DNA from 2 places in the Streptomyces sp. NPDC002537 genome. Region 1 is predicted to be linked to the other one. Evidence: riboswitches for the same ligand, from Rfam matches in the RefSeq annotation. Region 1 holds a riboswitch; the other holds the start of a gene.
The links. A riboswitch is a leader RNA that binds a small molecule or an ion and turns the genes downstream of it on or off. The one in region 1 is predicted to bind glycine.
Positions count from the first base shown of each region.

Region 2: another riboswitch for glycine. It lies ahead of gcvP (aminomethyl-transferring glycine dehydrogenase); the one in region 1 lies ahead of gcvT (glycine cleavage system aminomethyltransferase GcvT).

Region 1 covers NZ_JBSFWT010000046.1:18,985-34,306, reverse strand. Annotated here, with positions in the region: gene ACWD4A_RS21070 (cysteine desulfurase family protein) at 1-140, opposite strand, end outside; gene ACWD4A_RS21065 (thioesterase family protein) at 258-1,106, opposite strand; gene ACWD4A_RS21060 (trimeric intracellular cation channel family protein) at 1,164-1,823, opposite strand; gene ACWD4A_RS21055 (ABC transporter ATP-binding protein) at 1,902-2,936, opposite strand; gene ACWD4A_RS21050 (ABC transporter ATP-binding protein) at 2,948-4,036, opposite strand; gene ACWD4A_RS21045 (ABC transporter permease) at 4,060-5,073, opposite strand; gene ACWD4A_RS21040 (ABC transporter substrate-binding protein) at 5,174-6,937, opposite strand; gene ACWD4A_RS21035 (ABC transporter permease) at 6,997-7,995, opposite strand; gene ACWD4A_RS21030 (enhanced serine sensitivity protein SseB C-terminal domain-containing protein) at 8,407-9,192, opposite strand; gene ACWD4A_RS21025 (enhanced serine sensitivity protein SseB) at 9,348-10,145, opposite strand; gene ACWD4A_RS21020 (AAA family ATPase) at 10,299-11,048, opposite strand; glycine riboswitch at 11,212-11,307, shown strand; glycine riboswitch at 11,308-11,419, shown strand; gene gcvT (glycine cleavage system aminomethyltransferase GcvT) at 11,452-12,567, shown strand; gene gcvH (glycine cleavage system protein GcvH) at 12,635-13,009, shown strand; gene glyA (serine hydroxymethyltransferase) at 13,053-14,315, shown strand; gene ACWD4A_RS21000 (L-serine ammonia-lyase) at 14,429-15,322, shown strand, end outside.
Region 2 covers NZ_JBSFWT010000093.1:10,181-25,502, reverse strand. Annotated here, with positions in the region: gene ACWD4A_RS30045 (sugar phosphate nucleotidyltransferase) at 1-1,398, shown strand, start outside; gene ACWD4A_RS30040 (DUF881 domain-containing protein) at 1,510-2,433, shown strand; gene ACWD4A_RS30035 (small basic family protein) at 2,430-2,762, shown strand; gene ACWD4A_RS30030 (DUF881 domain-containing protein) at 2,768-3,763, shown strand; gene ACWD4A_RS30025 (FHA domain-containing protein) at 3,894-4,739, shown strand; gene ftsR (transcriptional regulator FtsR) at 4,783-5,562, shown strand; gene ACWD4A_RS30015 (bifunctional nuclease family protein) at 5,615-6,088, shown strand; gene ACWD4A_RS30010 (MerR family transcriptional regulator) at 6,267-6,881, shown strand; partial or broken gene ACWD4A_RS30005 (DNA polymerase IV) at 6,960-8,300, shown strand; gene ACWD4A_RS30000 (PRC-barrel domain-containing protein) at 8,306-8,728, opposite strand; glycine riboswitch at 8,885-8,992, shown strand; gene gcvP (aminomethyl-transferring glycine dehydrogenase) at 9,175-12,057, shown strand; gene ACWD4A_RS29990 (DUF5999 family protein) at 12,214-12,420, opposite strand; gene ACWD4A_RS29985 (hypothetical protein) at 12,729-13,316, opposite strand; gene ACWD4A_RS29980 (glutamate--cysteine ligase) at 13,811-15,313, shown strand.

The sequences.
Region 1 (15,322 bases):
GACTCCTCGACGGTGCGGCGCGCGCGCCGCCCGGCGGCGTGCAGCGAGGAGGCGTTGCCCGTGCGGGCGAGCTGGGCGGTCATCGCCTGCACCGCCTCCGGGAGCATCGGAGTGGTGGCGGCGTGGTCGAGGTAGGCCATGGTGGGCACGATTCTACGAGCGGGGCCGGCGTCCCCGGGAGCCGAGGGTTTGTTCCCCGCTCCGGGGCCCCTGACACCCCGGGCCGCGCCCCGCCCCCTGAAGGTCCGGGATCCGGTTCAGGACCCGCGCGGGACCAGGGCCAGTTGGCGGGACTGGGCGACCAGGAAGTCCTCGCTGTCCCACACCTCGGCGTCCTCCTCCAGGTATCCGCCCGCGAGGTTCCGTGTCGTGATGGAGACGCGGAGCGGGCCCGGGGCGGGGCGGCGGCGGATGTGGGTGGTGAGCTCGACGGTGGGGACCCAGCCGCTGAGCCCCATCTCGAAGGCGGTCGGGGGCAGCGCGTCCACGGCCAGCAGCAGCGACAGCGCGTCGGCGGGCCGTCCGTCCGCCAGCGCGAACCAGGCCCGCATCTCGCCCCGCCCGCTCGGCGCGCCGACCGCCCAGCCCGCGGTCGCGGGGTCGAGCCGGATGTCGAGCCGGCCGGAGATCTCGGGGACGGGGGCGGACGCCGGGGCGTCCTCCGGACCCGGGCAGTGCTCGTACGGCGGTATGGCGGGCGGCTTGGCGGTCGTCCGCACGTCGTCGGTGACGGCGTCGAGGTCGCCGTAGGTGGCGAGGACGCGGATGCGCTCGACCTCGGTGCCGTGCTCGTCGCGCTGGAACAGCGACGCCTGGCCGGTGGAAAGGTTGCGGCCGGTGCGGACGAGCTCCGTGCGGACGACGGCGGGGCCGGGGCGCGAGGCGGACAGGTAGTGCGCGGTGACCGAGAAGGGGTCCGGGTGCGGCAGGGCGTCACCGAGCGCGCGGCAGACCAGGGCGAGGAGGTAGCCGCCGTTGGCGGCGCCGAAGATGGTCCACCCCGCGGAGAGGTCCACGTCGTAGGCGCCGCGGGCGCCGTCCCGCTCGCGCGGGCGGATCGCGGTGTCGCGGTCGAATTCGCTGGTGCCGATGGTCGCCTGTGCCATGGTCCGACGCTACACCCGGATGTTACTGATGGGTAGGTCAAAAGGTACGGCGTTCACTCACACTTCTTCGGCCGCGGCGCTCCGGCGGTGCCACGCGCGCGGCGCGCGCCAGTGGAAGCGCATGGCGAGCAGCCGCAGCACGAAGGCGGTCAGGGCGGCCAGCGCGCTGGTGGTGGCGTTGAGCTCGTGGAAACGGATCAGCAGGGCGGCCATCGTCGCGCCGACCATCGCGGGTACGGCGTAGAGGTCGCGGTCCCAGCGCAGCAGCGAGGGCACCTCGTGGGCGAGGATGTCGCGCAGCACACCGCCGCCGACGGCCGTGGCCAGTCCGAGGGTGGCGGCGAAGGTGAGACCGAGCCCGTGCGCGTACGCCTTCATGGTGCCCGTGACACAGAACAGCCCGAGCCCGGCGGCGTCGAACACCCCCACGGCCTTGGTGATCCGCTCGACCTCGGGGTGCAGGAAGAAGACGATCAGCGTGGCGAGCAGCGGGGTGAGGAAGTAGCCGAGGTCGGTGAAGGCCGCGGGCGGCACCGCCCCGATGATCAGGTCCCGGAACAGCCCGCCGCCCAGCGCGGTGACCTCGGCGAGCACCGCCATGCCGAAGACGTCGAAGTTCTTGCGTACGGCGAGCAGCGCACCCGAGATCGCGAAGACGAAGATCCCGGCGAGATCCAGCGAGTGCTGGACGGAGGGGCTGAACAGATCGGTGAGCACGCGACATTCTTACTCGTCGCATACATGCATCCGGACATCCATCCGAAAAACTCGGAGAACACGACGCCCGGCCGCGCCCTAGGAGGGCGCGTTCTCCGGGTGGTGGCACGCCACCCGGTGGCCGGGCGCGAGCTCCACCAGGGGCGGTTCCTGCGCGGCGCACACCTCCGTCGCCTTCCAGCAGCGGGTGTGGAAGCGGCACCCCGAGGGCGGGGCGATCGGGGAGGGCACGTCCCCCTTGAGAAGAATCCGCTCGCGTTTCGCGCGCCGTTTGGGATCCGGCACCGGCACCGCGGAGAGCAGTGCCTTGGTGTACGGGTGCATCGGCTTCTCGTAGAGGGAGGTGCGGTCGGTGAGCTCCACGAGCTTGCCGAGGTACATCACGGCGATCCGGTCGGAGACATGGCGGATGACCGACAGATCGTGGGCGATGATGACGTAGGTCAGCCCCAGCTCGTCCTGGAGGTCGTCCAGGAGGTTGACCACCTGCGCCTGGATGGACACGTCCAGCGCGGAGACCGGCTCGTCGGCGACCACCAGCTTCGGCTTGAGCGCGAGCGCGCGGGCGATGCCGATGCGCTGCCGCTGGCCGCCGGAGAACTCGTGCGGGTAGCGGTTGTAGTGCTCGGGGTTGAGGCCGACGAGCTCCAGCAGCCGCTGGACCTCCCGCTTCACCCCGCCCTCGGGTGTGATGCCCTGGAGCCTGAAGGGGGCGCCGACGATGGTGCCGACGGTGTGCCGGGGGTTCAGCGAGGAGTACGGGTCCTGGAAGATCATCTGCACGTCGCGGCGCATCGGGCGCATGCCCGAGGTCCCGAGGTGGGTGATGTCCCGGCCCTGGAACTCGACGGTGCCACCGGTGGGTTCCAGCAGCCGGGTGATCAGCCGGCCCATGGTCGACTTGCCGCAGCCGGACTCCCCCACCACGCCGAGGGTCTCCCCGGCGCGCACGTCGAAGCTGATGCCGTCCACGGCCCGTACCGCGCCGACCTGCCGGCGCAGCAGGCCCTTGGTGATGGGGAAGTGCTTGACCAGGTCCGTCACCTTGAGGAGGGTGTCCGGTCCGTCGGGCGCCGTCGGCTGCGGGGGGATGGTCGCGTCTCGGTCGGGCACGGTGTCGTCCTTCACAGCTTGGGCGCAATCTCTTCGGTCCAGATACGGGTCCGCTCCTCCTGGGTCATATGGCAGGCGGACCAGTGCCGGTTCCCGCCCTCGCCGGAGACCAGCCGCAGCTCGGGCCGCTCGGTGCGGGTGATGCCGCCCTCGGGGATGTCGGCGTAGGGGCAGCGGGGGTTGAAGGCGCAGCCGGGCGGCACGTTGATCAGGCTGGGCGGGGAGCCCTTGACGGGGATGAGCCGCTCGGTCTGCTCGCGGTCGATCCTCGGCATCGAGCCGAGCAGCCCCCAGGTGTAGGGGTGCCGGGGCTGGGAGAAGACCTTCTCCGCGGGGCCGCGCTCGATGCAGCGGCCGCCGTACATCACCAGGATGTCGTCGGCCAGTTCGGCGACGACGCCGAGGTCGTGGGTGATGATGATGACCGCCGAGCCGAACTCCTTCTGGAGGTCGCGGATCAGGTCGAGGATCTGGGCCTGGACGGTCACGTCGAGGGCGGTCGTCGGCTCGTCCGCGATCAGCAGTTCGGGGTTGTTGACGAGCGCCATCGCGATCATCGCGCGCTGCCGCATGCCGCCGGAGAACTGGTGGGGGTAGTCGCCGACGCGGCGGTGCGGCTCGGGGATGCCGACGCGGTCGAGCATCTCGACGGCCCGTTTCCGCGCGGTCCTCCGGTCGGTCCGGTGGTGCACGCGGTACGCCTCGGCGATCTGGGCGCCGATGGTGAAGTAGGGGTGCATGGCCGACAGCGGGTCCTGGAAGATCATGGCCATCTTCCGGCCGCGCAGGGTCCGTACACGGTCGGGGTCGGCGGAGATGAGCTCCTCGCCGTCCAGCCGGACCTCGCCGGAGATCCGGGCCTTCGCCGTGCGGTGCAGGCCCATGACGCCCAGGGAGGTGACGGACTTCCCGGAGCCCGACTCGCCGACGATGCCCAGGGTCTTCCCGGCCCCGACGTCGAAGCTCACGCCGTCGACGGACTTCACCAGACCGTCGTCGGTGTCGAAGTGGATGCGCAGGTCGCGTACGGAGAGGAAGACGTCCGGGGCGTCCGCCGGCGGGGTGGCCACGGGTTCGCCCGCGGCCGCGTCCCGGGTCACGCGCTGTTCCTTGCCGGGCTCGCTCACGAGTACCTCACCCTGGGGTCGATGGCCGCGTAGACCAGGTCCACCAGCAGATTGCAGATGACGATGAAGAAGGCGGCGACCAGGGTCACGCCCATCACGATGGGCAGGTCGTTGTCCTGGATGCCCTTGACCGCGTACTCGCCGATGCCCTTGAACGAGAAGACCGTCTCGGTGATGACCGCGCCGCCGAGCAGCAGGCCGAAGTCCATACCGAAGATGGTGACGATCGGGGTGAGGGCGGAGCGCAGGCCGTGCTTGGCGACGACCTTGCTCTCCTTGAGCCCCTTGGCGCGGGCCGTGCGGATGTAGTCCTCGCTCATGGTCTCCAGCATTCCCGCGCGGGTGAGCCGGGCGTAGAGCGCGGAATAGAGGAAGGCGAGACTGCACCAGGGGACGAGGAGGTTCCACGCCCATTGGCCGGGGTTGTCGGTGAAACTCACGTAGTTGATGCCGTCGCCCCACACCGGCCATTGGACGGTGAGGAGGCTCAGGGCCAGCATGCCGGTGAAGAAGATCGGCAGCGAGACGCCGGCCAGGGCCACGCCCATGAAGAAGCGGTCGAAGACCGTGCCCCGCTTGAGCGCGGAGAGCACGCCCACGGCCACGCCCGAGATCAGCCAGATCACGGCGGCGCCGATGGCCAGGGAGAGGGTGACCGGGATGCGCGAGGTCAGCTGGGGCCACACCTCGACATGGCTCTTGAAGGAGTAGCCGAAGCACGGCGCGGCGCAGTGCGAGGCGTCCGGGCCGAACTTGTAGTCGGCCCCCACCACGATGGCCTTGATGAAGTGCCAGTACTGGGTGTACAGGGGCTGGTCGAAGCCGAGGTTCTTCTTGACGGCGGCGACGGCGCCGGCGTTGGCGTCCTTGCCGACGTACTGGGTGGCAAGTTGGTCGACCGTCTGCCCGGCGATCCGGGGGACGAGGAAGAAGATCGCGAAGGTGACTGCGCTGACCACCAGCAGCAGTAGGACCGCGGCGAACAGGCGTCGGATGATGTACGCAGCCACAGCTGTGCGGCACCGGCGTCCGCGGGACGGAGTGTCCCGGCCCGGCGGACGCCGGCACCTTCACCTGCCTTTCGAAAGTCTTCGGCGGGCTGGCCCGCTGCTACTTGGAGGAGCCCATCAGCAGGTAGTCGTACATGCCGAGGTAGGCCTGGGTGACCGTGACGTTGGTCGCGGACTCGGGCCGGAAGAGCAGGTTCTTGCGGTAGACCAGCGGTACGGCGGAAGCGTTCTCGGCGACCATCTTGTCGATGTCGCCCCACGCCTTGGCGCGGGCGGCGGCATCGGTGTTGGCGATCGCGTCGTTCAACGCCTTGTTGATCTGCGGGTCGTTCAGCTCGGAGACGTTGTTGCCGCCGGAGGGCTTGATCGCCGAGCCGTTGACGATCTGGTCGAGGAAACCGAAGCCGGTCGGCCAGTCGGCACCCCAGGCGGTCATGATCATGCCGAGGTTGTGGCTGTGGACGTAGTCCGGCACACCCGCGAAGTTGGTGAAGTACTTGCCGGTCGGGAAGGTCTTGATGTTCGCCGTGATGCCGATCTTCTTCATCGACGCCTGGACGGCGGTGGCCGCCGCCATCTCGGCGGGCCGGTCGGAGCGGGCCGTCAGATTGGTCTCGAAGCCGTTCGGCTGACCGCACTGCTTGAGCTCGTCCTTGGCCTTGTTGATGTCACCGGCGCTGTTCGGGGTCTCGTACAGGCTGAACTTCGCGTAGCCGTTGACGGTCGGCGGCAGCAGGGTCGAGGCGACGTCACCCTTCGGGTCGCCGCCCTGGGCCTGCTGGATCGACGCCTTGTCCATGCCCCACTGGACCGCCTTGCGGCAGTGGATGTTGTCGAACGGCTTCACGTTCACGTTCAGGCCGAGGTACGAAGTGGCGCCGGCGTACGGCATGTCGGTCTGCTTCTTGTACTTGCCGCCCAGCACCTTCGACTGGGTCTGCGGGCCGACGCCGGTGCCGTACGCGTCGGCGGTCACGCTGTCGTTGAGCAGGCCGTTGTCGACCGTCGTCTGGAGGATCTTGAATTTGAACGAGTACTTGTCCGGCAGGGCCTTGCGGATCGGGTCCGTCTTCGGGTCCCACTGGGGGTTGCGCTCCAGCGTCGCACTCTTGCCCTCCTCGTACGAGGAGAACTTGTACGGGCCCGTGGAGACGATGTGCTTCACGTACTCGGCGCCCTTGTCCGCCTTCTGCGGCACGGGGGCGGTCTGCGAGAAGGTCGCGAGATAGTCGAAGTCGGCGAAGGCGTCCTTGAGATGGAAGACGATCGTCTGGTCGTCGGGCGTCTCGATGGACTTGATCCCCTCGGGGGACTTGTCCTTGTACGGGCCCTGGTACTTGTCACCGCCCTCCAGGTGCGCCTTGAAGTACGTCGGTCCGTTGGACAGCGCGTCGGGCGCGAAGTTGCTGCGCTCGACGGCGTACTTGACGTCCTTCGAGGTGACCGGCGTGCCGTCCTCGAACTTCACCCCGGTGCGCAGCTTGTACGTCCAGGTCTTGGCGTCCGGGCTCGGCTTGCCCAGGGACTCGGCGAGGTCCGGGACGACCTCCAGGCCGTCCTTGCCCGCGGCGGGCTTGAAAGTGGTGAGCGAGCGGCTGTAGAGGCGGGAGAAGTTCTGCACCCAGCCGTAGTAGGTGTTGCCCGGGTCGAGGGAGTCGGGGACGTCCGTCGCCTCGTAGGTGACCGTGCCCCCCTTCTTGTCCGTCTTGTTGACGATCGAGGAGAGGGCCGCGTCCGCGGTCACGTTCTTGTTCCCGCTGCCGCTGCCGCTGCTGTCGTCGCTCTTCGAGCTGCTGCACGCGGTGGCCCCCAGCGCCAGCACCACGGTCGTGGCGAGCACAGCCGTCGCTTTTCTTGTGTTCACCTTGAGGAAAGCCCCCTCTGTCGATGGATGGTGGCGCGGTGGACGGGAGGTCGCCGCGGTCACTTGCTGCGCGGGTCGAGGGCGTCACGCAGCCCGTCGCCCAGCAGGTTGAAGGCCAGCACCGTGATGAAGATGGCGAGACCTGGCACGAACATGTACTGCGGATCGGCCTGGTAGAGGTCCGTCGCGCTGGTGAGCATGCCGCCCCAGGATGCCTGCGGCGGGGCGATGCCCACGCCCAGGAAGCTCAGCGCGGCCTCGAAGAGGATGTTCGTCGGGATCAGCAGGGTCGAGTAGACGAGGATCGGCGCCACCAGGTTGGGCAGCAGCTCCCGGAAGAGGATGAACGGCCCGCGCGCGCCGAGGCTCCGGGAGGCCTCGACGAATTCCCGCTCCCGCAGGGAGAGCGTCTGCGCCCGGACGATCCGGCCCATGTAGGGCCAGTTGAAGAAGCCGATCACGAAGATCAGCACACAGATCCGCAGCGGCAGGCCCGAGAGCCCGAACGCGCCGTCCTGCAGCGCCGCCGAGATGGAGATCGCGAACAGCAGCAGCGGGAAGGCGAGGAAGGTGTCCATCATCCGGCTGATGACGCTGTCCACCCAGCCGCCGTAGAAGCCCGCGACGACGCCGAGCACGGCGCCGAGCACCACGGAGAGCAGCGTGGCGCCGGTGGCGACGATCAGGGAGACCCAGGAGCCCTCGATGATGCGGGCCAGGATGTCGCGCCCGTACTGCGGGTCCACACCCAGCGGATGGTCCCAGCTCATACCGCCGAACCCGCCCTTGGGGGCGAGCCGTTCGGGGTCGACGAGGTTCTGGTGGAACTGGTTGGGATCCAGCCCGAAGACGGATTCGATGGGCTTGGCCAGCACGGCGAGCAGGATCAGCAGGATCACCACGACACCGCCCGCGACGGCCACCTTGTCGCGCTTGAAGCGGATCCAGGCGATCTGGGTGAGCGAACGCCCCTCGATCTGGCTCTTGTTGGCCCCGGCGAGAACGGCCTCGGGCTGCGCCCCGGCGGCTCCTCCGGTGGTCTCGATAGGTGCGGTCACAGTGCCTTTGACCCCTCTCGGGCCGGGGGTGACCGGCCCACGCCCGCCGTGGAAGGCGGCTTCGAACTCACAGGTACACGTGCAAACTGATGCAGTTGGTACTGATGGAGCGGAAGGTCACAGAAAAGGACTCGTACGCAGGAGCGACGTCCCTTGGAGCGGGAGTCTTCAACGCGGCCGCGATCACCCGCCAGCCCCGGCCGGGAATGGATGCGCAACCGTGATGTGGCCAGTGGGCTTCCGTTATCCGAACGCCGGGGGCGGCTCAGCGGATGCCTGTCGGCCGGGTGTCAACTTGTGCTGCTTACCAGCATATTGGGGACACAGCGGATCCGACCCCTGCCGGACCGGGCCCCGATGGATCAGTTCGGACGGGTCGGTTCGGTACGGATCCGTTCAGTACGGATCCGTTCAGTAAGGCTGTGGAGCCGCGCCCTGCGGGGCCGCGCCGCCGGGCCAGCCGGCCGGAGGGTAGCCGTAGCCGCCGGACGGGGGCGGCACGGCCGGGCCGCCGTAGCCGTCGCGGTCGAAGAACGGGCGCGCGTGGGCGCGCATCCACATCGCGACCGGGTCGTGCTCGTCCGACATCGCGACCGTGGACACCGGCAGCCCCTCGGGCACCGCGCCGAGCGACTGCCGCATCATCGACCGCACCGTGTCCACGGCGGCCCGCGAGGTGTCGTACAGATCGAGGCCGATCGCCAGATAGGGGGTGCCCAGCGCGGGCTGCACCCAGGCGCGGCGCAGCGCCCGCACCGCGGGCGTGTGCCGGGCCTGCTGCCCGAGCAGGGCGTAGAACTGCGGGATGTCCAGGGCGGGCTCGCTCAGTTGGAGCGGTCCGGCGGGCAGCCGGTCGAGGCCGCCCGCGATCCGCCGCAGGTCGAGCCAGGGCACGCCGACACCACCGCCGGGGGCGTGCGGATTGAGCCACAGGCCCCAGCGGTCGGGGTAGAGCGCGCCGGCGACGGCACGGCCCGGGACGACGACGTGGGCGCGGTTCCAGCCACTGGCGGCGAGCTCCTGCGCGGAGGTCACGCACGGGGCGTAGCCGAGGCCGTCGACCTCCATGTTGCCGTACTGCGCGTCGGGCGAACCGGCCTGGCCGTGCCAGAGCAGCATCCAGACGCCGCCCTCGGCCAGCGCCTGGAGGAGGGCCTCATAGGCGTCGTACCGGCCGGGCGCCACCTGGCGCAGCATCTGCTCCACGCCGCTCCCCGCGCCCGCGCTCACCTGGTTCCGCCCCTTCTCTCGGCCGCCCCCGGCCGCTTTCTCCAGTGCCCCGGGGCGCGGCAGCGCGCCCGGTCCGGTCATACCGACAGCTTACGAGCCCGCGGCGGCGGGCACGGGAGGAGTCACAGGTCACGGTCGTAGAACGGACGGACCTGAGCCAGCATCCAGTCGGCCACCGGGTCCCGCGCCACGTCCAGGAAGACCAGCTGTACGGGCCAGACGACGGGCGCCGTGCCGAGCGCCCTGCCGAGGGCGTCCATGACGGCGGTGCGGCTGCCGGGGTCGGGCAGGTCGAGCTCGACGCCGACGAAGAGCGCGGGGTCGGCCCCCTCGACGCTGGCGAGGGCGCGGCGCGCGGTCCGTACGCACTGGGCGGCGGCGAACTCCAGCCCGGCGGCGGCGAGGAAGCCGGTGGGCTCCTGCTGCCAGTCGGGCTGGAAGAGGCGGACCCGGCCGCCGGTGGCGTCGCCGTCGAGGAGGGTGCGCCCGGCGCGGCAGAGCTCGGCGACGGCGGGCGGCGGGAGGGGCGCGCCGACGGCGCCCTCGGGGTTGACGGCGAGGCCGACCTGCGGGGGCAGGCCGCGGGCGAATTCGACGGCCGGTGCCACGGCGAAGGGCATCCGGTCGCCGACGACGCGGAGGAACTCCGCCTCGGAGCTGAACACCGGTACGTAGGCGGCGCCGTCGAGCTCCATGGTGGGGAGGTCGAGGTCGGGGCTGTCGGGCCCGCCGCCGCCCGGCAGGGGCACCCAGAGGTGGCTGCGCCCGAGCACCTCGACGATGCGGGCGCCCGCGCCGGGCACGCCCAGGGAGGCGGTGAGCACCGCTTCGAGTTCATTGGCGGGCCAGCCCTGGGGGAGGCCGCCCACGGGGGCGCCGGCCGGGGCCGCGGGCCGACCGTACTGCTCGGGGATGCTCATCTCGTCCAACCGCCGTCTCTACAAAGCCGCACCCGAACCCTAACGGTTGGGCCGACGCCGCCGCCTGCGGCCTGCGGAATTGCCCACCGGCGAGGGGCGGGCGACCGCGCTCCCGGGACAACCGGCCCGTTCGGCGGCCGAGGAGACCTCGCGTCAGCGCGCCCGGCTCCGGGGAGACCCGTCAGCGCCCCTGCGAACCACCCGTGGGGGTGCACCCGCGGAGCCGGTGAAGGTGATCCGCCGCAGCGCGTCGGCCGCCGGACGGTCCATCAGCACCACCGATCCCACGCCCCCCGGCATCCTCCCGGCCACCGCGTCGGCGACCAGCCGGGCCGCCGCCCCCCGGTGGCGGCGGAACGCGCGCGCGGAGACCGTGCGCCCGCGCGCCGCCTGGCCCGCCAGCGCGAGGCCGGGGCCGACGTCGAGCAGCAGCAGGTGGACGGTGCCGCCCCGGCGGCGGGCCTCACGGACCAGCCACCGCCGCACCCAGCCGCGCTCGCCGCAGTCGTGCACCACCCCGCTCGCCCCGGAGCGCAGGGCCCGCCGGAGGGCGGCGTAGTGGACGAGCCGCACCAGCGGCCGGTACACGGCGTACGGCAGCCAGCCCGGGGTGCGGCGCTCCAGCCGCTCGCGGGAGTCCTGGGAGTCGACGCGGCGGACGGCCGCGCCCCGCTCGTCGAGCGCGGGCACGGCCCGCCGTATCAGGGTCGTCTTCCCGCTGCCGGGCAGTCCGGAGACGACGACGAGGTCGCCCGGGGCGCAGCGCAGCTCGGCGCGGCCGCCGCCGCGCAGGTCGAGGACGCCCGGCCGCACCCGGCACTCCCCCGCCGCCGGGCCGCGCGGCGCCCGCTCCGGCGGCGCGGCCTCCGTCCGCTCCCCGTCCGTGTCCCGCGTGCGCACGATGACCGCCTTCCCCCGTACCGGGCCCCGCCCGGTCACCATCCGACTACCCACAGAACGTAAAGGAAAGGTAATGCAATTGAGAGGACGGCGGGCGGTCCGTCGCGCGCCCGTCCGTGCAATGATGTGCGCGCCAACTGCGTACCCAAACTGCATACCGGCCGCTCGAATCCACGCGGGAGAGTTCCAGCCATTGAGTGCTGGGCGCCGAAGGAGCAAGTTCCTCCCTTGAATCTCTCAGGCCCCGTACCGCGTGGGCGAGGCAGATCTGAAAAGCGGGCCGTCCTGCGCGGCGGCCCCACCGAAGGTGCAAGCCGACAGCGCGTTCGTCGCTCGCGGTGAACCTCTCAGGTTCCGATGACAGATGGGGAGGACGTCCTCATTGCCATGCCTGGGAGCCCACACCATGACTGATGCCCCTCGCCGAACCGCTCTCGACGCGCTGCACCGCGCGCTCGGTGCCACGATGACCGACTTCGCCGGCTGGGACATGCCCCTGCGGTACGGAAGCGAGCGCGACGAGCACGTCGCGGTGCGCACCCACGCGGGCCTCTTCGACCTCTCCCACATGGGCGAGATCACCCTCACCGGCCCGCAGGCCGGGCAGGCGCTCGACCACGCGCTGGTGGGCAATCTCTCCGCGCTGGCGGTCGGCCGCGCCCGCTACACCATGATCTGCGACGCCGCGGGCGGCATCCTGGACGACCTGATCGTCTACCGCCTGGCCGACCAGGAGTACATGGTCGTCGCCAACGCCTCCAACGCCCAGGTGGTGCTGGACGCGCTGACCGAGCGCGCGGCGGACTTCGCCACCGAGGTGCGGGACGACCGCGACAACTACGCGCTGCTCGCGGTCCAGGGCCCCGAGTCCCCCGGCATTCTCAAGTCCCTCACGGACGCGGACCTGGACGGCCTCAAGTACTACGCGGGCCTGCCGGGCACCGTCGCGGGCGTGCCCGCGCTGATCGCCCGCACCGGCTACACCGGCGAGGACGGCTTCGAGCTGTTCGTCGCCCCGGCCGACGCCGAGAAGCTCTGGCAGGCGCTGACCGACGCGGGCGCCGCCGTCGGTCTCGTGCCCTGTGGCCTCTCCTGCCGCGACACGCTGCGCCTGGAGGCGGGCATGCCGCTGTACGGGCACGAGCTGACGACCGCCACCACGCCGTTCGACGCGGGCCTCGGCCGGGTCGTGAAGTTCGACAAGGAGGGCGACTTCGTGGGGCGCGAGGCGCTCGCGGCCGCCGCGGAGCGCGCGGAGGGCAACCCGCCGCGCAAGCTGGTCGGCCTGATCGCCGAGGGCCGCCGGGTGCCGCGCGCCGGATTCGCGGTGGTCTCCGGCGGCGAGGTCGTCGGCGAGGTCACGTCCGGCGCCCCCTCCCCCACGCTCGGCAAGCCGATCGCCATCGCGTACATCGACGCCGCCCACTCCGCACCCGGTACAAAGGGTGTGTCCGTGGACATTCGCGGCAGCCATGAGCCCTACGAGGTCGTGGCCCTGCCCTTCTACAAGCGGCAGCGCTGATCTCTTCCCGTCTCACCTGTCAATACCCGTTGCACAAGCACCCACGCGCATCCAGGAGAATCAAGCCATGAGCAACCCCCAGCAGCTGCGCTACAGCAAGGAGCACGAGTGGCTGTCGGCCGCCGAGGACGGTGTGGCGACGGTCGGCATCACCGAGTTCGCCGCCAACGCGCTCGGTGACGTCGTCTACGCCCAGCTCCCGGCGGTCGGCGACTCGGTCACCGCGGGTGAGTCCTGTGGCGAGCTGGAGTCGACCAAGTCGGTCAGCGACCTGTACTCCCCGGTGACCGGCGAGGTCGTCGCGGCCAACCAGGACGTCGTGGACGACCCCGCGCTGGTGAACTCCGCCCCCTTCGCGGGCGGCTGGCTGTTCAAGGTCAAGATCGCGGACGAGCCGGCGGACCTGATGTCCGCCGACGAGTACACCGCCTTCGCCGGCTGACCCCGCCCCGCCCTCCCCGCCCCAGGAAGTCCAGGAAGAACTCATGTCGCTTCTGAACAGCTCCCTCCATGAGCTCGACCCCGACGTCGCCGCCGCTGTCGACGCCGAACTCCACCGCCAGCAGTCCACCCTCGAGATGATCGCGTCGGAGAACTTCGCTCCGGTCGCCGTCATGGAGGCCCAGGGCTCGGTCCTCACCAACAAGTACGCCGAGGGCTACCCGGGCCGCCGCTACTACGGCGGCTGCGAGCACGTCGACGTCGTCGAGCAGATCGCGATCGACCGGATCAAGGCGCTCTTCGGTGCCGAGCACGCGAACGTCCAGCCGCACTCCGGTGCGCAGGCCAACGCGGCCGCGATGTTCGCGCTGCTCAACCCCGGCGACACCATCCTGGGCCTGAACCTCGCCCACGGCGGTCACCTGACCCACGGCATGAAGATCAACTTCTCCGGGAAGCTCTACAACGTGGTCGCCTACCACGTCGACGAGCAGACCAACCTGGTCGACATGGACGAGGTCGAGCGCCTCGCCAAGGAGCACCGCCCGAAGCTGATCGTCGCCGGCTGGTCGGCGTACCCGCGCCAGCTGGACTTCGCGGCCTTCCGCCGGATCGCCGACGAGGTCGGCGCGTACCTGATGGTCGACATGGCCCACTTCGCGGGCCTGGTCGCCGCCGGGCTGCACCCCTCCCCGGTGCCGCACGCGCACGTCGTCACCACGACCACGCACAAGACGCTGGGCGGCCCGCGCGGTGGTGTGATCCTCTCCACGGCCGAACTGGCCAAGAAGATCAACTCCGCCGTCTTCCCCGGTCAGCAGGGTGGTCCGCTGGAGCACGTGATCGCGGCGAAGGCCGTCTCCTTCAAGGTCGCGGCCAGCGAGGAGTTCAAGGAGCGCCAGGAGCGTACGCTGGAAGGCGCGAAGATCCTGGCGGAGCGCCTGGTTCAGCCCGATGTGACCGAGGTGGGCGTCTCCGTCCTCTCCGGTGGCACGGACGTGCACCTGGTGCTGGTCGATCTCCGCAACTCCGAGCTGGACGGCCAGCAGGCCGAGGACCGCCTCCACGAGGTCGGGATCACGGTCAACCGGAACGCCATCCCGAACGACCCGCGGCCCCCGATGGTCACCTCGGGCCTGCGGATCGGCACCCCGGCGCTGGCCACCCGTGGCTTCCAGGCCGATGACTTCCGTGAGGTCGCGGACATCATCGCCGCGGCCCTGAAGCCGTCCTACGACGTGGCGTCGCTGTCGGCCCGCGTCACGGCCCTGGCCGACAAGTACCCGCTGTACCCCGGACTGAAGTAGTCCGGCAGCACCTGATTCACCCGTAGGTGCGGGGCACCAGGCACACTGAAAAGGTGGGCCCGGTGCCCCTCACCGCGTAAGCCCTGTACCACCGACCCGAGGGAGCAGCCACCGTGGCCATCTCCGTTTTCGATCTCTTCTCGATCGGCATAGGCCCGTCCAGCTCCCACACGGTCGGCCCGATGCGGGCCGCGCTGATGTTCACGCGCCGCCTGAAGAACGAGGGCCTGCTGGCCCACACCACCTCCGTCCGCGCCGAGCTCTTCGGCTCGCTCGGGGCCACCGGCCACGGCCACGGCACCCCCAAGGCCGTGCTGCTCGGCCTGGAGGGCCACTCGCCCCGCACGGTCGACGTCGAGACGGCGGACGACGAGGTCGAGCGCATCCGCACCTCGAAGCGGCTGAGACTGCTCGGCGCGGAGATCGGCTCGGCGCACGAGATCGACTTCGACGAGTCGACCCAGCTGATCCTGCACCGCCGCCGCTCCCTGCCGTACCACGCCAACGGCATGACCCTCTTCGCGTACGACGAGGCGGGCGCGCCCCTGCTGGAGAAGACCTACTACTCCGTCGGCGGCGGCTTCGTCGTGGACGAGGACGCGGTCGGCGAGGACCGGATCGTCCTGGACGACACCGTGCTGAAGTACCCCTTCCGCACGGGTGACGAGCTGCTGCGGCTCTCCCGCGAGACGGGTCTGTCGATCTCCGCCCTGATGCTGGAGAACGAGAAGGCCTGGCGCACCGAGACGGAGATCCGCGAGGGCCTGCTGGAGATCTGGCGCGTCATGCAGGCGTGCGTCTCGCGCGGCATGGCCCGCGAGGGCATCCTCCCCGGCGGCCTCAAGGTCCGCCGCCGCGCCGCCAACTCGGCGCGCCAGCTGCGCGCCGAGGGCGACGCGCAGGCCCGCGCGATGGAGTGGATCACGATCTACGCCATGGCGGTCAACGAGGAGAACGCGGCGGGCGGCCGGGTCGTCACCGCCCCCACCAACGGCGCCGCGGGCATC
Region 2 (15,322 bases), on a different contig from region 1:
GGCGCCTTCGTCAACACCTCGGTCATCTGGGAGTCCCGGGGCCAGGCCCACCTCTTCGGCACGCGCGGCGTCTCCGGCATCCTCAATGTCGAGATCACCCCCGAACTCGCGGTCCGGCTCGCCGGCGCGTACGCCACCACCCTCAAGAAGGGCTCCACGGTCACCACCGCCCGTGACCACTCCCGGGGCGCGCGGGCACTCAAGCGCGCGGTGATCTCCGCACTGCAGGCCAGCGCCATAGATGTACGGGACCTGGAGAACGTGCCGCTGCCGGTCGCCCGTCAGCAGACCGCGCGGGGCAGCGCGGGCGGCATCATGATCCGTACGTCGCCCGGTGTGCCGGACTCCGTGGACATCATGTTCTTCGACGAGCGCGGCGCCGACCTCTCCCAGGCGGGCCAGCGCAAGCTCGACCGGGTCTACGCCCGCCAGGAATACCGGCGTGCCTTCCCCGGGGAGATCGGCGACCTGTCCTTCCCCTCCAGCATCTATGACTCCTACACGGGCTCGCTGCTGAGGTCCGTGGACACCAGCGGGGTCGCCGAGGCCGGACTGAAGGTCGTGGTCGACGCCTCCAACGGCAGCGCGGGCCTTGTGCTGCCCAGCCTCCTGGGCCGGCTCGGAGTGGACGCGTTCACCATCAACCCGGGGCTCGACGAGTCCCGCCCGACCGAGACCGCCGAGGCCCGGCGCTCCGGGCTGGTGCGGCTGGGCGAGATCGTCGCCTCGGCACGGGCCGCCTTCGGAGTGCGCTTCGACCCGGTCGGCGAGCGGATCTCCCTCGTCGACGAACGCGGCCGCATCGTGGAGGACGACCGCGCCCTGCTCGTCCTCCTCGACCTGGTCGCCGCCGAACGCCGTAGCGGGAAGGTGGCCTTGCCGGTCACCACCACCCGCATCGCCGAGCAAGTCGCCGCGTACCACGGTACGCAGGTGGAGTGGACGACCACCTCGCCCGACGACCTGACCAGGGTCGGCCGTGCGGACACCACCATCTTCGGCGGGGACGGGCGCGGCGGCTTCATCGTGCCGGAGTTCAGCAGCGTCTTCGACGGCACGGCCGCCTTCGTCCGCCTGATCGGCCTGGTGGCTCGCACTCAGCTGACGCTCAGTCAGATAGACGCCAGGATTCCGCGGGCCCACGTGCTCCGTCGCGACCTGGCGACGCCGTGGGCGGTCAAGGGTCTGGTGATGCGCCATGTGGTCGAGGCCGCGGGCGACCGGTCGGTGGACACGACCGACGGCGTCCGGGTGGTCGAGGCGGACGGCCGCTGGGTGATGGTGCTGCCCGACCCGGCCGAGGCCGTGACGCACCTGTGGGCGGAGGGACCTGACGACGCCTCCGCACAGGCGTTGCTCGACGAGTGGTCGGCGGTCGTGGACGGCGCCGGGCGCTGAGCCGAAGGGCGGCCACCGAGGCATCGGGGGCCGCCGTCTCCTTCTTCCCGCATCCGGCACGCCGGTGGGGCCATTGGGAGACGGCGCCCCCGACGTGCGACGATGTGCGGCATGTCGCAGCAGCCCCCCGTTCGGAGGACGGCATCGCCGTCTCCGCGCCCCGATGCCTCCATGTCGCTGCTGACCAATGTGATGCACCACAGCCTCGACGAGGGATACGCCGAGGCGGCGGCCCGGCGGAAGGCCGCGGGCGACGAGGGGCTGCCGACCAGGCTGCGCGCCAAGTTGGGGCTTGCCGCCGCCCTGCTGCTCGCCGCGGTGGTGGTGACGCTGGGTGCGGCGCAGGCGCGGATATCGGCACCGACGCTGGCCAAGGAACGCCAGCAGCTCATCGACCGCATCAACAGGGAGTCCTCGGACGCCGACGCGCTGCAGAAGAACGTCGACGCCCTGCGGGACGCGGTCGGCAACAAGCAGCGTGACGTGCTGCAGAAGCACGGTGGGGACAGGGCGGAGCTGGTGGCCCTGCTCGCGGGCGCCACCGCCGTGCAGGGCCCCGGGGTCAAGCTGGTCGTGGACGACGCCAAGCAGACCAAGCAGAGCGGCGGTGGTGGTCCGCGCGAGAGCAGCGGCTTCTCCGACACGGGCCGGGTCCGTGACCGGGACATGCAACGCATCGTCAATGGCCTGTGGCAGTCCGGCGCCGAGGCGATCGCGGTGAACGGACAGCGGCTGACGGCGCTGTCCGCGATCAGGGCCGCCGGCGACGCCATACTGGTCGACAACAAGCCGCTGGTGCCGCCGTACACGGTGCTCGCGATCGGTGACGCGCAGCATCTGAGCGGCGCCTTCCAGACCAGCGCCGACGGTCTCTATCTGCGTGCCCTGCAGCAGAACTACGGGATCCGTTCCAGCATTTCCACCCAGAGCGAGGTACGGCTCCCGGCCGCGCCGAGCCTGATCGTACGTACAGCGAAGCCGCAAGGGGGTGCCGCGCCAGAGGGCGGCACCAACACAGGGAAGGGCACATCGTGATCGCCGTATTGGGCCTCGTCGTGGGAGTCGTGGTCGGACTTGTCGTCCGCCCCGTGGTGCCGACGGTGGTCGAGCCCTACCTCCCCATCGCCGTCGTGGCGGCGCTCGACGCGGTGTTCGGCGGCCTCCGGGCGATGCTGGACGGGATCTTCGACGACAAGGTGTTCGTCGTCTCCTTCCTGTCCAATGTGGTGGTGGCCGCGCTGATCGTGTTCCTGGGCGACAAGCTCGGCGTCGGCGCGCAGCTGTCCACCGGCGTCGTGGTCGTCCTGGGCATCCGCATCTTCTCCAACGCGGCCGCCATCCGGCGGCACATCTTCCGGGCGTGAGGCCGATGAGCACCGACGACACGCCCGAGGAGCCGACACCGGCCGACGAGCCGAAGCCGACCGGGAAGACCGGCAAGAAGAGCGAACCGGGCAAGCCCGACGAGGCTGCCGACCGGCCCGACACGGAACGGAAAGCCGAACAGAAGCCGGAGCGGAAGCCGGAGCCGGAGCGGAAAGCGGAACCCCCGGCCGGCGAGCCGGACGACGGCAAGGAGTCCGAGCCGCCGTCCGAGCCCGAGCCCGCGGCCGCACCGGAGGAAGGGGTGGCCGAAGCCAAGCCGTTGACGGGCCGTCAACGGCTGGTGAACGGCCTCTGGCCGCCGCGGCTGACGCGCGCCCAGCTCACGGTCGCCGTACTGCTCTGCGTACTCGGACTGGGCCTGGCCATCCAGGTACGTTCGACGAGCGACAACAGCGCGCTGCGCGGCGCCCGGCAGGAGGACCTCGTGCGCATCCTGGACGAGCTGGACAACCGCACCAAGCGCCTGGAGGACGAGAAGCGGCGCCTGGACAGCCAGAAGTCCGAACTGGAGAGCAGCTCCAACCAGGCCGCGGAGGCCCGTAAACAGACCGTGCAGAAGGAACAGCAGCTGGCCGTGCTCGCGGGTACGGTGGCGGCGCAAGGGCCCGGCATCGAGCTCACGGTGAGCGACTCCAAGGGGTCGGTCGAGCCGGACAAGCTGCTGGACACCATCCAGGAGCTGCGCGCCGCGGGCGCCGAGGCGATCCAGATCAACGATGTCCGGGTCACCGCGGACACATATTTCTCCGGTGCCGCGGGGAAGGTGGAGATCGACGGCAAGAAGGTCTCGCAGCCCTACGTGTTCAAGGTGATCGGCAGGCCGCAGGATCTTGAGCCGGCGCTGAACATCCCCGGTGGTGTGGTGCAGACCCTGGAGAAGGAGCAGGCGGGCGTCTCGGTCAACCGGTCTGAGAAGATCATTGTGGATGCCTTGCGCCCGGCGAAGCGGCCTGACTACGCTCGGTCGTCATCGCAGTGAGGCGGGCGGGCCCAGGGGCTTCGCGCGGAGGTCACGAGGTTGCGGGGGGTCGGCGCATCAAGTCGAGGGCGCGTGGTGGAAACTGTCTGTTGACCACGGACGTTGTATGGATGTCCGGGTCGGACGGTGAGTGCGTCGAGGGTTCGTCCTGCCCCACGGGCGGGTCTGTTTCGGTCAAGGGGAATCGCCCGTGAAGTTGTTTGCGAAGTTGTTCGGCAGAAGTGCACGCCGGGACGGTGGCAGCGGTTCCGCCCGCCACCGGGCGTCGCGCCCCGTGGAAGGCGGCGAAGGAGCCCAGGAAGGGCGTCCGTTGTTCCGGGATCAGGTGGATGTGCCCGGAGGGGACATTTCGGGAGGGTCCGGCGCGTCCGCTGTTGACCCTGCCGCGGCCGGACGCATAGGTTTCGGGGCACCAGCGACCTCAAGTGCGGGTGGAGGGTTTGCCTTGCCGGTGTGTACGAGGTGTGGCCATCGGAACGCCGAGGCCAGCCGGTTCTGCTCCAACTGTGGTGCGCCGCTGCGTCCCGGAGCCGTGGCGGAGCGGGCCTCCGAGACGACCTCGACCATCTCCATCTCCGGCCTCGAGGCGTATGACTCCGAGGCCACCGGCCAGACGCCGATCCCGACGCTCTCTCCCGAGGCGCAGGCGGCCGTCGACGCCCTTCCGCTGGGTTCGGCGCTGCTCGTCGTCCGCCGGGGGCCGAACTCCGGAAGCCGGTTCCTGCTCGACAGCGATGTGACGACCGCGGGCCGTCATCCGCAGAGCGACATCTTCCTCGACGATGTCACCGTCTCGCGGCGGCACGTGGAGTTCCGCCGCGGGCAGCACGGCGGCTTCACGGTCGCCGATGTCGGCAGCCTCAACGGCACCTATGTGAACCGTGAGCGCATCGACTCGGCGGAGCTCGCCAACGGCGACGAGGTGCAGATCGGCAAGTACCGGCTGGTCTTCTACGGCAGCCAGCGGGGCATCTGACCCTCCCCCGGACTCCGTCCGGGGGGACTCCCAGGGAAGGGCCATGCTGCGAACACCGTCAGGCGGTGCCGGTGCGTCCGGTGCCGCCGGAGTGGAGGGGCGGCCGGTGAGCATCGGCACGGTGCTCAATCTGCTGCGCGAGGAGTTCCCCGAGGTCACCATCTCCAAGATCCGTTTTCTGGAGTCGGAGGGCCTGGTCGAGCCCCAGCGCACGCCGTCCGGGTACCGGAAGTTCAGCGCGGAGGACGTGGAGCGGCTCGCGTACGTCCTGCGGATGCAGCGTGACCACTATCTGCCGCTCAGGGTCATCAGGGAGCACCTGGACGCGCTGGCCAGGGGCGAGCGTGTCCAGCTGCCCGTCCCCGGACAGCCCCAGGGCGCCGACGGCCCGGACGGCGTCGACGGTGGAGCGCGGGGCGTGGGGGGTGCCGTGGCGGCCTTCGAGCGGCCCACGGCCGCCCGGGTCGGCCGCGCGGAGCTCCTGGGCGCCGTCGGCGTCACGGAGAGTGAGCTGGCGGAGTGGGAGTCGTACGGCCTGCTCGTACCCCACTCGGACGGCGGATTCGACGCCGAGGCGGTCGATGTCGCCAAGCTGCTGACGGACCTGGGGCGGTTCGGCCTGGAGCCGCGGCACCTTCGCGTCATGAAGGCCGCCGCCGACCGCCAGGCGGGACTGGTCGAACAGGTGGTCGCACCGCTGCGCAGGCACCGTAATCCGCAGACCAGGGCGCACGCCGAGGCCACTGCGCGGGAGCTCGCGGCGCTGTCCGTACGCCTGCACGCGGCACTCGTACAGGCCGCCCTGCGGACGCGTTCGCACTGACCGGCGAGTGCCCGACTACCCAAACCTGCCGGGCACGTCCTAGGGTTGCTGTGTGAACGAGCTCGATGTCGTGGGTGTCCGGGTGGAAATGCCCTCCAACCAGCCGATCGTGCTCCTGCGTGAAGTGGGAGGCGACCGGTACCTCCCGATCTGGATCGGACCGGGGGAGGCGACGGCCATTGCCTTCGCCCAGCAGGGCATGGCCCCGGCCCGCCCGCTGACCCACGACCTTTTCAAGGACGTGCTGGAGGCGGTGGGCCAGGAGCTCACCGAGGTCCGCATCACGGACCTGCGCGAGGGCGTGTTCTATGCGGAGCTCGTCTTCGCCAGCGGGGTGGAGGTCAGCGCCAGGCCGTCCGACGCCATAGCGCTGGCGCTGCGCACCGGGACGCCGATCTACGGCAGCGACGGGGTGTTGGACGACGCCGGCATCGCCATTCCGGACGAGCAGGAGGACGAGGTCGAGAAGTTCCGTGAATTCCTCGACCAGATCTCGCCGGAGGACTTCGGCACCAACAGCCAGTGAGGCGTACGGCGCCCTTCGGGGGGCCGGGCGCGGCGCATTCGATTAGCCTTTCCCGGCGCCGGGATACGTAAAACCACTCTCTGGGTGATTATCACTCGGCGTGCCGAGTGTGGCGATCGTTGACGCGCCCCGGGTGACTGCCTACCGTCGAGAAGGCAGGTCAAGGACGGAGGTCGGCGTGAGAAGCATGGGCGACGGTACAGCGGTCGGCAATCCGTATCCGCTGTATGGGGGAACGGTCGAACAGCCCTCCCGTCATGCCGTCCCGGCGGCGGTCGGCGCACCGCAGGGGCCGGAAAGCGACAAGATCGGGTACCGGGGGCCGACGGCGTGTGCCGCGGCGGGCATCACCTATCGACAGCTCGACTACTGGGCGCGTACGGGCCTGGTCGAGCCGAGTGTGCGACCGGCCTACGGCTCGGGGAGCCAGCGGCTCTACAGCTTCCGGGACGTGGTCGTTCTCAAGATCGTCAAACGGCTGCTGGACACCGGGGTCTCCCTGCAGAACATCCGCACGGCCGTCCAGCACCTGCGTGCCCGCGGGGCGGGCGACCTCCCGCAGATGACGCTGATGAGCGACGGTGCGACGGTCTACGAGTGCACCTCGCCCGACGAGGTCGTCGACCTCCTCCAGGGTGGGCAGGGCGTCTTCGGGATCGCCGTCGGCGTCGTCTGGCGCGACGTCGAGGCCGTGCTCTCCCAGCTGCACGGTGAGCGCATCGACACGGGCGAGACCCTCATCGGCCACAATCCCGCCGACGAGCTGGCGCGGCGGCGCAACCGCGCGGGCTGACCCCCGCGACAGGACCCCCGCCCGACGCTCCGTCGCACGTCAGCGCGATTGTCAGTGGCGTGCGGGAACATCGGTGGTGTGAGAGCCGCACCCACGATCCTGCACCTGGACATGGACGCCTTCTACGCCTCGGCGGAGCAGGCGGCCAAGCCCAGTCTGCGCGGGAAGCCCGTGGTGGTCGGTGGGATCGGTCCGCGCGGAGTGGTCGCCACCGCTTCGTACGAGGCCCGCGTCTTCGGTGTCCACTCGGCGATGGCGACGGCCCAGGCACGTCGGCTGTGCCCCAACGCCGCCTATCTCACGCCCCGGTTCACGCTCTACCGCGAGGTGAGCGAGGTGGTCATGGGGCTGCTGCGGCGGCTCTCGCCGCTGGTGGAGCCGCTCAGCCTCGACGAGGCGTTCGTCGACCTGGAGGCGGGCGGCGTCGAGCCCGCCACGGCGGCGGTGCGGGCCGTGGGGGAGCGGCTGCGGAGCGATATCCGCGCGGCCACGGGGCTCAGTGGGTCCGTGGGGCTCGCCGGGTCGAAGATGCTCGCCAAAATCGCCTCGGAGCAGGCGAAGCCCGACGGTCTGTTCCTCATCGAGCCGGGCACGGAGTCGGCGCTGCTGGGCCCCATGTCCGTCCGCGTCATCCCCGGGGTGGGCCCCGCCACCGCCGAGACGCTGCGCCGCGCCGGGATCACCACCGTCGCGGAGACGGGCGAGGCCGGTGAGGCGGAGCTGGTGCGGCTGCTCGGCAAGGCCCACGGCGCGGGGCTGTACGCCCTGGCCACCGGCAGCGACGACCGGCCCGTCGTCGCCGAGCGGGACGCCAAGTCCGTATCGGTGGAGGACACCTTCGAGGAGGACGTGACCGACCGCGTCCGGGTCCAGCTGGAGCTCACCCGGCTCGCCGACCGCTGCGTCCAGCGGCTGCGGGCGGCCGGGCGCTCGGGGCGGACGGTCGTGATCAAGGTGCGGCGCTACGACTTCTCGACGCTGACCCGCTCCGAGACCCTGCGCGGGCCCACCGACGACCCGGGCGTGGTGCGCGAGGCCGCCGCCCGGCTGCTGGAGGGCGTCGACACGACCGCGGGGGTGCGGCTGCTGGGCGTCGGCGTCACGGGCCTCGCCGACTACACCCAGGAGGACCTCTTCGCCCAGGCCGCGAGCGAGGCGGCCGCTGCCGACGAGGAGACCCCGCAGACCGCGGGGGAGGAGCCGGAACGGCCCGCGGCCGCCGTCGAGGCGCCGGCGCGGCGCTGGCTGCCGGGGCTGGACGTCCGGCACGCCGAGTTCGGGGCGGGCTGGATCCAGGGCAGTGGCGTCGGCCGCGTCACGGTCCGGTTCGAGCAGCCCTGGTCCGAGCCCGGGAGGGTGCGCACCTTCGCCGTCGACGACCCCGCGCTCGAACCGGCCGATCCCCTGCCGCTGATACGGGCCGCTCAGCCCGCCGAGCCGTTGACCGTACCGAGCCCCTCCTCCGTCCGCCCGGAAGTGCCGGAGGAGTCCGTCCGTCCCGCTTCGACGCCCGGCGTGGAGGGGGTGTCCCCGGCCGGGAGGGCGAGCCCGTAGTGGCGGTAGAGCTGGAGCTCCTGCTCGGGGGAGAGATGGCGGCCGACGCCGAAATCGGGGGCGTCCTTGATCAGAGCGCGCTCGTACGGGATGCGCAGCGTGTCGCCCACGACCTCGCTGGGGACCAGCGGCACGAAGGCGTCCCGGCTGAACAGGCCGGTGCGCACGGCCGCCCACTCGGGTTCGCCGGTCTCGTCGTCGAGGTACACCTCGTCCACGGTGCCGATCTTCATGCCGTCGCGGTCGAACGCCTTCCGGCCGATGAGATTCCGCGGATCGATATCGGTCTGCACCGTTCCTCCCATGGTTCGCGCATGCCCCCGGCCGCCTCGGCAGGGCCCCGAACACCTCCCGGAACACCTCTCGACACCAACGAAAAGGCACAAAGCGGGAACCGGCCACTCGAGGGATCGCCCCCTACCTGCGCTGGTAGGCTGGCGAGTGGCCGCAGACCCCGTGCGGGAGAGTCCTCCGAGAGCCCTGACGGGCTTTTGCGGGGGCGCCGAAGGAGCAAATCCTCCCCGGAATCTCTCAGGCACACGTACCGCATGGACGAGGTCACTCTGGAAAGCAGGGCGGGCCCAGGTCAGGCACAACGCCGGAGCCCGTCCTCACCGACGGTGAAAGCCGGGCCGCTGCCCGGTGAAGCTCTCAGGTTGAGATGACAGAGGGGGAGGCCGTCCGGGTACCCGCGCCGTGGTACCCCTCGCAGGTCGAAACGACCAGGAGGCCTCCGCAGATGACAGCCCACCGCATCTCCCTTTCCGACCTGGAGCGCGGCACGCCCTTCGAGCGCCGCCACATAGGCCCCGACAGCGCTGCCCAGGCCAAGATGCTCGCCCAGGTCGGATTCGGCTCCCTCGACGAACTCACCGACGCCGCCGTGCCGGACGTGATCAAGAGCACCGAGGCGTCGGCCCTGCCCGGGGCCCGCAGCGAGGCGGAGGTCCTCGCCGAACTCCGCGCGCTCGCCGGCCGCAACCAGGTCCTCGCCCAGATGATCGGGCTCGGCTACTACGGCACCTTCACCCCGCCGGTGATCCTCCGCAACGTCATGGAGAACCCGGCCTGGTACACCGCCTACACGCCCTACCAGCCGGAGATCTCCCAGGGCCGGCTGGAGGCGCTGCTCAACTTCCAGACCGTCGTCGCCGACCTCACCGGGCTGCCCACCTCGGGCGCCTCCCTGCTCGACGAGGGCACCGCCGCCGCCGAGGCCATGGCGCTCTCCCGCCGCGTCGGCAAGGTCAAGCAGGGCGTCTTCCTCGTGGACGCCGACACCCTGCCGCAGACCGTCGCCGTCATCCGGACCCGCGCCGAGCCGACCGGGGTCGAGGTCGTCGTCGCCGATCTGTCCGGGGGCATCCCGGAGGAGATCGCCGAGCGCGGTGTCTTCGGCGTCCTGCTGCAGTACCCCGGCGCCTCCGGTGCCGTACGCGACCTGCGCCCGGTCGTCGAGCGCGCCCACGAGCTCGGCGCGATCGTCACCGTCGCCGCCGACCTGCTCGCCCTCACCCTGCTCACCTCGCCCGGTGAGCTCGGCGCGGACATCGCGGTCGGCACGACCCAGCGCTTCGGCGTGCCCATGGGCTTCGGCGGTCCGCACGCCGGATTCATGGCCGTCCGCGAGCAGTTCGCCCGCAGCCTCCCCGGCCGCCTCGTCGGTGTCTCCGTCGACGCCGACGGCAACAAGGCGTACCGCCTGGCCCTCCAGACACGCGAGCAGCACATCCGCCGCGAGAAGGCCACCAGCAACATCTGCACCGCCCAGGTGCTGCTCGCCGTCATGGCCGGCATGTACGCCGTCTACCACGGTCCCGACGGCCTCGCCTCGATCGCCCGGCGCACGCACCGCTACGCCACGCTGCTCGCGGCGGGGCTGCGGGCCGGTGGCGTCGAGGTCGCGCACGGCTCGTACTTCGACACCCTGACCGTGAGAGTCCCGGGCCGGGCCGCCGAGGTCGTCACCGCCGCCCGCGGGCGCGGCGTCAACCTCCGGCAGGTCGACGCCGACCTGGTCGGGATCGCCTGCGACGAGACCACCACCCGCGAGCTCGTGACGGCCGTGTGGTCGGCGTTCGGGGTGGACGCCGACATCGAGGCGCTGGACGCCGCGACCCCGGACGCGCTCCCCGAGGGCCTGCTGCGCGCCGACGACTACCTCACCCACCCGGTCTTCCACGAGCACCGCTCCGAGACCGCGATGCTGCGCTACCTGCGCAGCCTGGCCGACCGGGACTACGCCCTGGACCGCGGCATGATCCCGCTCGGCTCCTGCACCATGAAGCTCAACGCCACCACCGAGATGGAGCCGGTCACCTGGCCCGAGTTCGCCGCGCTGCACCCCTTCGCGCCGGTGGAGCAGGCCGGTGGCTATCTCACGCTGATCACGGAGCTGGAGGAGCGGCTCGCCGAGGTCACCGGCTACGACAAGGTCTCCATCCAGCCGAACGCGGGCTCCCAGGGCGAGCTCGCGGGTCTGCTGGCCGTCCGGGCCTACCACCGCGCCAACGGTGACGAGCAGCGCACCGTCTGTCTCATCCCGTCCTCCGCGCACGGCACCAACGCCGCCAGCGCCGTGATGGCCGGGATGAAGGTCGTCGTCGTCAAGACCGGCGAGGACGGCGAGGTGGACGCCGACGACCTGCGCGCGAAGATCGCGCAGTACGCGGACGAGCTGGCCGTGCTGATGGTCACCTACCCCTCCACACACGGCGTGTTCGAGGAGCACATCAGCGACATCTGCGCGCTGGTGCACGACGCGGGCGGCCAGGTCTACGTGGACGGGGCGAACCTCAACGCCCTGGTGGGCGTGGCCAAGCCGGGCCGGTTCGGCGGCGACGTCTCGCACCTCAACCTGCACAAGACCTTCTGCATCCCGCACGGCGGCGGTGGCCCGGGCGTCGGCCCGGTCGGCGTCCGCGCGCACCTCGCGCCCTACCTCCCCAACCACCCGCTGCAGCCGGCCGCGGGCCCGGCCACCGGCGTCGGCCCGATCTCGGCGGCACCCTGGGGCTCCGCGGGCATCCTGCCGATCTCCTGGGCGTACGTCCGGCTGATGGGCGGCGAGGGGCTCAAGCACGCGACCCAGGTCGCGGTGCTCGGCGCCAACTACATCGCCAAGCGGCTGGAGCCGCACTACCCCGTGCTCTACACCGGTCCGAACGGGCTGGTCGCGCACGAGTGCATCGTGGACCTGCGGCCGCTGACGAAGGCGACCGGCGTGACCGTCGACGACGTCGCCAAGCGCCTGATCGACTACGGCTTCCACGCGCCCACGATGTCGTTCCCGGTGGCCGGCACCCTGATGATCGAGCCGACGGAGAGCGAGGACCTCACCGAGCTGGATCGTTTCTGTGCGGCGATGATCGCCATCCGCGCCGAGATCGAGAAGGTCGGCTCTGGCGAGTGGCCGCAGGACGACAACCCGTTGCGGAACGCCCCGCACACCGCCGCCTCGGTGACCGGCGCGTGGGAGCACCCGTACAGCCGTGAGGAGGCCGCGTACCCCGCCGGGGTGTCCGCGGACAAGTACTGGCCGCCGGTGCGGCGCGTCGACGGCGCGTACGGCGACCGCAACCTGGTCTGCTCCTGCCCTCCGCTGGAGGAGTACGAGAACTGAGCCGGTGCGGGGGCCCGGTGCGGTGACGGCCGGGCCCCGTGCGGGAACGAAGAGGGGCCGGTTCGGCGACTGCGCCGGGCCGGCCCTTTTGGTGCGTGACGTGCGTGACGTGCTGTGCGCCCTGTCCGTACAGCGCGCTCCGTTCTGCTGCCGCGGTCAGGCAGCCGTCACCACATGACCGCTGTCCAGCGGCCGGTGCGGGGCGATGATCTGCCCGTCCGGCAGCAGCTCACCGGTGTCCTCGAAGCAGAGGACGCCATTGCACAGCAGACTCCAGCCCTGTTCCGGGAAGTGCGCCACGAGGTGGGCGGCTTCCCTGTCGGCGGAGTCGGCTGAGGGGCACGTGGGCTGGTGCTGGCACATGGGGAGGTTCTTTCGCTGTGATGTGGTGGCTGTCCTGCGGCTCGATGCTGTGGTCATGCCGCCCCCCGTTGGCGAATAGGTTGGTCGATACCAGTGTTGCCCCACGGGCGCGATTCCGCAGGGATTTCCCGGCAGCGCTCCTCTCCCGATGAGGACGCGTCACCCGTGCGGGCGGTTGCCGTCAACAGGACGGCCTCTTCGGGGGATTCGGGCTGGCCGCCCCGGGCTAGTCCGGGAGGGTGAGCGCGGCGGTACGCCCCGTGGCCGCCGTGGCCACGGGGCGTGTCCGGTCCGCTGCGGAACGCCGTTCAGGCCGAGGTCCTGAGCAGGGGCGACGGGGTGAGCCGGTGGGTGAGCACCGACAGCAGTTCGGTGAACCGGTGCGCGCGGTGCGCGGCGATGCCGGGCGGCGCGGGCGCGAGCGGCACCAGCAGGTCGCCGGGGCCCGGCAGCCCGGACGCGGCGTCGGCGGTGAGGTCGCCGTGCAGCCAGAGGGTGAGCATGTAGAGCTCGGGCACGGAGAGCAGCCGCGGCTGGTACGGCGTCGGCAGCGCCTCCGCCTGGCGCAGCGCCAGTTCGGTGGAGGCGAGGTACGGGCCCTCGAAAAAGTGGGAGAAGGTCCAGCCGTCCGCGGTCGGCGCCGTCTCGCCTGCGGCCACCGCGCGCTCGGCCCCCCGGATCAGGAACCGCCAGCCGGTGAGCCGGGTCCTGGGGGTGCCGCCGCGCGTGGTGACCTGCTCCAGGACGTGGACGGGCAACGGGAGTTCGGGGGTCAGCGGTCCTTGCGCGGACCGCAGGGAAGGGGTGCGGGCCTCGCGCACGGCGGTGGGGGAGCCGAGGGCGGTGAGGACGCTGAGCAGGGCGGGCGCGGGAGCGGGGAGGGCGTGCAGCGGCATGGTGGGTCGCCTCTCACTTCGGAGACACGTGGTGCGGGGCAGGTGCGGACGACGCTGTCGGCGTGCGGGGTCAGAGGGGGGCCGGGGACCGTACCGACTGCCGGGGCCGGGGCGCTGCTCTCTGCCTTGTCCCGGAGTTTATACGACACGTGTTCACATGGTGTTTCGGCTAGCTGTCGCCGGTATTTCCTGCAAGAGGATTTCCGGTGGCTCCACGCAGGGGGATTTCGGTGATTCTGTGCCGAATTCCGTGGCCGCCACCTCGGGCTATTCACCGGACCGGGTAGGCCGGATCTCATCGGTGTTTATCACCAGCGCAATGCGCAAAACCGGAGTATTGCACCTTGCCGACGGAATGTGCCACGGCGCACACCTCGGACAGCCTACCGGGCATTGCCTGCCGACGTGGCGTTATCGATCACATCGGCTGGGCATCATCGACCGTGACGCGGGCGGCCGCTGCCGCGGGGGACCCAGGTGAGGAGGGCGCTGCGATGGGTGAGAAGCTGGTGGTGGAGGGGTTCGGCCCCGCCGACCGGCAGCGCCACAGGGACAAGCTCCGGCAGTGCCTCGACGTGCTGGCGCGGCTCCTGGCGGAGAAGCGATTCGACCGGCCCCGGAATCTTATGGGTCTGGAGATCGAGCTGAATCTCGCGGGGTCCGACGGGATGCCGAGCATGGTGAACGCCGAAGTGCTGAAACGTATCGCCAGTGGGGATTTCCAGACCGAGCTGGGCCGCTTCAACCTGGAAGTGAACATTGTGCCCCACCCGCTGTCGGGCCGGGTTCTCGACCAGCTCGCCGAGGAGTTGCGCACGGCCCTTTCCTATGCCGATCGCAAAGCCATGGAGGTCGATTCCGGAATCGTGATGATCGGTATTCTGCCGACTCTGGAGGACCGGCACCTGGTCTCCTCGAACCTCTCCGACGACCACCGCTACGCCCTCCTCAACGCGCAGGTGGTCGCCGCGCGGGGCGAGCACTTCACCATCGACATCGAGGGCGTGGAGCGGCTGACCTGCACCGCGGGCTCGATCGCCCCCGAATCCGCCTGCACCTCCGTGCAGTTGCACCTCCAGGTCACCCCGCGCCGGTTCGCCGCCGTGTGGAACGCCGCGCAGGTCGTCGCGGCCGCGCAGATCGCCGTCGGCGCCAACTCGCCGTTCCTCTACGGGCGGGAGCTGTGGCGCGAGTCCCGTCCGCCGCTGTTCGTCCAGTCCACCGACACCCGGTCGCCGGAGCTCGCGGCGCAGGGCGTCCGGCCGCGTACCTGGTTCGGCGAGCGCTGGATCGACTCGGCGTACGACCTCTTCGAGGAGAACCTGCGTTTCTTCCCGCCGCTGTTGCCCGTCTCCGGCTCCGAGGACCCGCTGCGGGTGCTGGAGGAGGGCGGGGTGCCCGAGCTGAACGAGCTGATCCTGCACAACGGCACGGTCTACCGCTGGAACCGGCCCGTCTACGGCATCGCCGACGGCGTACCGCACCTCCGGGTCGAGAACCGCGTGCTGCCCGCGGGCCCCACCGTCACCGACGTCATCGCCAACACCGCCTTCTACTACGGGATGGTCCGGGCGCTCGCGGAGGAGGCCCGTCCGGTGTGGACCCGGATGCCGTTCGGCGTCGCCGCGGAGAACTTCGACACCGCCTGCCGCCACGGCATCGACGCCTGGCTGCGCTGGCCGCGGGGCGGCCGCAACCAGGCGTCGGCGCGCGTCCCGGCCGTACGGCTCGTCCTGGAGGAACTGCTGCCGATGGCGGCGGCCGGGCTCGACGCGTGGGGTGTCGAACCGGCCGACCGCGACCGCTACCTCGGTGTCATCGAGGGGCGCTGCCGCAACCGGACGAACGGCGCGTCCTGGCAGGCGGCCACCTACCACCGCGCGCTGGAGCGCGGGCTGGGGCGGGAGAAGGCGCTGGCCGCCACGACGCGTCGCTATTGCGAACTGATGCGGACGGGAGAGCCGGTGCACCTCTGGCCGGCCGGACCGGGGGACTGACCGCACCGC